DNA from 2 places in the Halobacteroides halobius DSM 5150 genome. Region 1 is predicted to be linked to the other one. Evidence: riboswitches for the same ligand, from Rfam matches in the RefSeq annotation. Region 1 holds a riboswitch; the other holds the start of a gene.

Region 1 (3,190 bases):
GTTCTGCAACAAAAACCTCTTTTCTTAAATTTAAGGCTCTATCTAAATCCCCTTCTGAGTTAATAACCTTAACTTTCATCTTCTTCATCCTCTAATGAAGTATCCTCTTCATAACTTTCTTCAGTTGCATTAAGGTTAGATTGTGCCAAGTTAGCTGTACTACTTCCTTCAAAAACACCTCCATCGTGAATAACTAAATTGGAAATGCTAATATCTCCACTTAATTTTCCTGTACTTATAATTTCTAATTTATCTTCTGCTTTAATATTCCCCTTTACTGTACCAGCAATTACTACATTATTACCGGTAATATCAGCTTCTAAATTACCTTCTTTCCCAATAAACACATCACCTTCTGCAATTAATTTCCCGTATAATTGACCATCAATCCTAATTGACTCTGATACTGCTATCTCTCCTTCAATAGCAGTCCCTTGACTAATAACAGTCCCTACATTATTCTTGTCATCATTATTTTTATTAAACATTAATAGATCCCCCATATTTAATATAATCTCTTAAATTTAAACATTTTACATTAACTATTGAAATCAATAATTTTTCTAATCTTATAATCTTCTTTCTTAAGCTGATTTAGCACTTTGTTAATCTTTTCAGTTTCATTAGAAATTTCAATTAACTCATTATATAAATATTGATTATTTGATATTAGTTCTTTGTTTTTTTCTTTAAATAATATTAAATTATCAATTCTTTCTAAAGAGTTATTATAACTATAATAATAATAACATAAAGAACCTACTAAAGCTATTAATCCGATTAATAAACAACTAATAATTATTTTAACTATTTTTTTAGACAAACCAACCTTAAATATATCACGGGAAACATGAGGAATAATTTGAAAAGTATATTCTTTTCTTTGCTTTTCAGAAAACATTTCTTCCTCCTTTCCTTTTATAAATACTCATATAACTTTTTATTATGTATTAATTCAAACTAAAGTCACTAGTATAACATTTATAAAAACAGCAGGTAATAAATTACCTACTTTAATATTAGTTAATTCTAATATGTTAAAAGCAATCCCAATAATTAACAACCCTCCAGTTGCTGTCATTTCATTTACCACAGTTGGGGTTAAAATCCCTTTTAATGAACTAGCTAATAAAGTAATTGAACCTTGATAAATAAGAACAGAAAAAGCAGATAAAATAACCCCTATCCCTAACGTAGAAGAGAAAGCAATCGCAGAAAAACCATCTAATAATGATTTAGCATATAAAGTAGCTGGATTATTCTGTAATCCATCCTGAATAGCCCCCATAATTGCCATTGCACCAATACAATAAATCAAGCTACACTGTACAAAACCTGTTACAATTTCCCCCTTTTGACCAGAAGTTTTTTCTAACCAGATGCCTATCTGTTCTAATTTAGTCTCTATTTTTAGTAATTCCCCAATTATCCCTCCAATTACCAGACTAAATATAACTAAAATAATTTGATTAGCTTTTAAAGCCATCTGTAATCCTATTAATAAAACAGCTAAACTTAACCCTTGCATTACTACATCTTTAATAGAATCAGTTAATTTATCTCCTAAAAACCTTCCTAAAGTACCACCTATAATAATTGCAATAGTATTTACTATAGTCCCCGTCATTATATCACCATTCCTTATCTTACATATTCCTTATCTTGGCTTGAATTCCTGCTAAATAATATCACCTATAATAAATGATAACGATAATCATTGATTAACAAAGAAAGGCTCTATTCCTCTTAAATTAAAGAATAGAGCCTTGTTATAAGCCTATATTTCTTTCGGTAACTTGACGATCTTAGTACAATGATTATTGTACCTTAGACTCATAGCTTTGCGACCTTATCTTTCGATAAGTGTGCCATTTTCGAGGATTTTCTATATTTGATTGCTTATTACAATAATACTAGATAATATTTTATTTTCCTTCTTCAATAAAGTATTATTTTTAATCTTTACAATTTAGCAGCTATTTCTTTACTAACTCTTATTACCTCTTCCAATTCATCTAAGGTGTTAAAATAGCCTAAACTAAATCTAACTGTGCCTCTTTGAAAAGTACCTAAACTTCTATGGGCCAAGGGTGCACAATGCAGACCAGTTCTAACTGCTATATCAAAAGCCTTATCTAAGATATAGCCTAGCTCACCAGAATCTTCAGCTCCAAAGTTAACTGATAATAAAGGAGCTTGCTTGTTTATATTAGTTGGCCCGTATAAAGTAATTTCTGGTATCTCTTTTAATTTGCTGATTAAATAATCTAATAATTCCTCTTCATGCTGTCTAATACTATCCAAACCTTCCTCTAAAATAAACTCTATCCCAGCCTTCAAACCAGCTAAACCAACCGTATTAGCTGTTCCACTCTCGTATCTATCCGGACAAATCCGGGGTTGATAAATATCTTCGGAATTACTACCGGTTCCTCCCGATAATAATGGTTTAAGTTCTATACTATTATTTAAATAGAGCCCCCCCGTACCTGGCGGGCCAAATAAAGACTTATGTCCAGTAAAGGCTAACATATCAATCTTCATCTCTTGAACATCCAAAGGATAGACCCCTGCTGTCTGAGCTGCATCAACTAAAAATTTGATATCCTTTTCTTCTAATAACTCCCCAATCTCTTTTATAGGTAATAAAAAACCTGTTACATTTGATGCATGAGTTACAGCTACTAACTTAGTATTTTGCTGTAGACTAGCTTCAATCTGCTCTAGCTTAATCTGACCTGAATTATCTGCTTCAACAATTGTTACCTCAATCTCTGGTTCAAATTCCTTAAGTGGTCGTAAGATAGAGTTATGGGCCAAGCTAGTCGTAACCACATGATCTCCTGCTTCTAGATAACCTTGCAGGGCTAAATTTAAAGCTTCTGTGGCATTCTTAGTTAGAATAATCTCTTGGCTACGATGAGCATTGAAAAATTTAGCTAATAAATTTCTTGTCTGCCAGACTAGCTCACCAGCCTGAGCAGCCATTTTATGTCCAGCCCGACCTGGATTTGCTGCTTTATGGCGCATAAATTGATCCATCGTTTGATAGACTACTTCTGGTTTGGGCCAACTTGTCGCTGCATTATCAAGATAAATCATTTTCATTATCCTCTTTTCTATTCCTTATTCTTCCCATATTTCTTTAGCAGTTGGAAATGGTGCTAAAGCTCGGTCTAAAATGCCATGC
Region 2 (3,190 bases), 510 kb from region 1:
TAAATAAAAATAATGACTACCCTCAAGATTTGAATTTATCAGATGAACAATTAGATTCTATCAATCATTTACGAGATGAATATCAAGATAAAATGCATGATTTAATGGATGATATAGTGGATAAAAATGATAATTCAAGAGATTTATACTTTAATAAGAATGTTAAGCGGAATGAGATTATTGAAGCAGAAAAAGAAGTTAACCAACTGAGAAATAAGATGTATAAATTAATGACTGAGATGCAATTGAAGATCAGAGATATGATGAGCTCTGAACAATTAGAAATTATGGAAGATTACGGAATGATGAATTTTGGTGGTATAATGGGCCAAGGTAGAGGAGGAAGAGTTAGAGGTCATATGGGTGGCTACGGAATGATGGGCGGTTATATGATGAATGGTAATAATGGTATGATGGGGATGGTAATTATTAAGATTAAAAGATTATTAAAAAGTAGATTTTAGGGACTATTAAAAGGATAGTCCCTTTTTTCTATTTTTTGAATAGGATATTAAATTATAAAGTTGGTTAAAATATATTTGAGAATTAATAAGGTGGTGTAATTATGACTAAATTTACAGTAGGAGGAGATAAAGATATGTCAACTGTCTTAGGAGTATTTAATAATGAATCTGAAGCTAATAATGCAGTTAATAAGATGAAGGATAAAGGGATCTCTGAAGATAAAATTTCATTAGTAGCTAAGCAAAATAAAGATGCTGATATTGAAGCAGGAGCAGAAATGACAGGAACTGACCAAAATTTAGCTGATGGTAGTGTTACTGGTGGGGCTTTGGGAGGAGCAGCAGGAATACTAGCTGGTGCAGGTTTATTAACAATTCCAGGAGCAGGTCCATTTTTAGCTGCTGGCCCGTTAGCTGCTGGTTTAACTGGAGCAGCTTCTGGAGGAGTTGCAGGTGGTTTAGTTGATTACGGGTTAGACCAACAAGCAGGTCAAAGATATGCCAAAAGAGTAGAGGAAGGAAAAATTTTAGTAGCTGCTGAAGGTACAGACGAGACCAGAATTAATGATGTGGCGGATATTTTACGAAAAGAAGGGGCCAAGGATGTAGCAACACATTAAAATAAAAATAATTCATTTTTTATGGAGGAAAATTGAGTATTATGTAGTAATATTATAATAAGCAGGATATTATAGTAATAATTGCAAGTAAACAACTAAAGTAACCCTCGAAAAAGGCACACTTATTGAAAGATAAGGTCGCAAAGCTATGAGTCTACGGCATAGTATTTATGATGCTATGATGGTCAGGTTACCGAAAGGATATAGGTGTACCCTATTCCTTAAATTTATTTTGCGAGGAATGGGGTTTTTTATTTAAGAGGGATAATTATAATAGATTTTATGTTGTTTAATAAAAATTAGGGAGTGATAATTATGCCTCTTTCAGTGATTATTGGTTTTGTTATTTTAGGATGGATCATCAATATTTGTTTAAAGGATAAGTCAAATTGTATGGATGCTTTAAATGATAAGTATCAAAATAAGGAGTTTTCAAAGTTTATTAATGTTTTAGGAAAAGTTAGTAACAATCGTAAGTAAGTTTAAAGTTAGTAGTAACCAAGAGTAAAAGTTGTAATAAATTAAATGGATATATTTACATTTAATTTATAATATGTTAAAATAATCATAGAATGCTATATATTTAAATCGATAAATAAAATAAGAGATTATTTAGGAGACAGAGAAGTATAATCCATATCTGGTCACCAGGATTATATGGAGTCAATGGTGAATCCGACCTAAATCTTTTAGTATAATACTAAAAGATTTAGGTCTTTTTGTTATAATGTATAATCTTATAACTTAGTAGGATGTTAAAAAAAGGGGGGGCTTATATTGTATAGTGGAATATTAAAGAAAATTTTAGGAAAAAGTAGCAGAGTATCTAGCTATGATTTAGCTGAAGAATTAGTTGAATTGGTAACAGAAGAGGAAGATAAGTTAGAACTTAGAGAAATAGGAATCAAAATATCAAAAGATAATCTAAATTTGATTTTGGTTGCTATTCACTCCTTTAGTTTTACCTTTGTAATTAAGAATAATGATTTAGCTCTTAGTTCAAATGTTCTACGTAGTATTTCTAATGATTTTTCTTCTTTATTAGTAACAGATATAAGTAGTTATTCTAATTTATTAGAAGAAATAAGAGAACAATTAATGATATCTTATAATAAGCTTTCTAATAATAGTAAAAGAGAAAAGATTAAAGAAGTAGCTAAATCATTATGTAGTTATTTAGATCTGAATAATAAAGTAGAAAAAGATTTAGTAGATGAGTTAGCCAATTACACATTTAAGGATATAACTTTGATTCAGGATTATTTAATCAGTAAAAGTAGAAATTATCGGATAGTGAAATAAATAATTGTTTAAAACATCTTTCAATTAAGAAAGATGTTTTTTATTTTTTTGACAAGTGAGTTTATGAATGCTATACTATAAGCAGATATTGAAAATCAATTTCAATTAGTCAAAATTGGATGAGGAGGAGAAAAGATGAAAAGGGCCAAGCAATGCCAGACAGATATAAGTTATTTTAGAGAGAATTGCGATTGTCTATTAAGAAGGATCGGTGCTACTATTATGGGGGTTAAGCCTGCTGAATTAAGGAGTATAAACCAAGAACAAAGTTCTTGGCAGAGATGTAAAGAGACTCTTCTAAAGTATAATCAGCTAGAAATTATAGAAATAGATATAGTTAATGGTAGGCAAAAAGTCCTTTTCTATCATACTCATGCTTTAGAAGAACAATTACAAAATAAAAATATACTTAAATTTCTTAAAAATATAGGATATCCTAAGCAGTATAGTTTAAATAAATATTTAGAAAGATTAAAGAAGAGGTTACAAGGGGCTGAATTTCCTCATGAAATAGGTGTTTTCTTTGGTTATCCTCTAAAAGATGTTCTAGGGTTTATGGGCTATGCTGATTTAGAGGTTACTCATAGAGGTGAATGGAAGTATTATGGTAATAAAAAAGTTTCTTTATTAAAACAGAAGGAATTTGATAGGGCAAGAGAAAAATTTAATGCTAGGTTAAATAAAATAGAACTGGTTGAAGAATTCCATAAAGTGATATAAAAGGTTTGAGCAATGTGCCCTCACATATTGCTTAAACCTTTTATATTTTGAGAAAAAATATTTTTTTGCAGGATATTTGAAATG

What was found. A riboswitch is a leader RNA that binds a small molecule or an ion and turns the genes downstream of it on or off. The one in region 1 is predicted to bind cyclic di-GMP.
Region 2: another riboswitch for cyclic di-GMP. It lies ahead of HALHA_RS02420 (hypothetical protein); the one in region 1 lies ahead of HALHA_RS12825 (DUF554 domain-containing protein).

Annotation. Positions count from the first base shown of each region.
Region 1 is NC_019978.1:2,632,792-2,635,981, forward strand. It holds gene HALHA_RS12810 (GNAT family N-acetyltransferase) at 1-79, opposite strand, end outside; gene HALHA_RS12815 (bactofilin family protein) at 69-488, opposite strand; gene HALHA_RS12820 (hypothetical protein) at 539-901, opposite strand; gene HALHA_RS12825 (DUF554 domain-containing protein) at 956-1,627, opposite strand; cyclic di-GMP riboswitch class I at 1,788-1,880, opposite strand; gene HALHA_RS12830 (aminotransferase class V-fold PLP-dependent enzyme) at 1,963-3,102, opposite strand; gene hydF ([FeFe] hydrogenase H-cluster maturation GTPase HydF) at 3,127-3,190, opposite strand, start outside.
Region 2 is NC_019978.1:490,267-493,456, forward strand. It holds gene HALHA_RS02410 (Spy/CpxP family protein refolding chaperone) at 1-464, shown strand, start outside; gene HALHA_RS02415 (general stress protein) at 566-1,084, shown strand; cyclic di-GMP riboswitch class I at 1,190-1,282, shown strand; gene HALHA_RS13420 (hypothetical protein) at 1,400-1,564, shown strand; cyclic di-GMP riboswitch class II at 1,691-1,774, shown strand; gene HALHA_RS02420 (hypothetical protein) at 1,862-2,386, shown strand; gene HALHA_RS02425 (DUF3793 family protein) at 2,522-3,106, shown strand.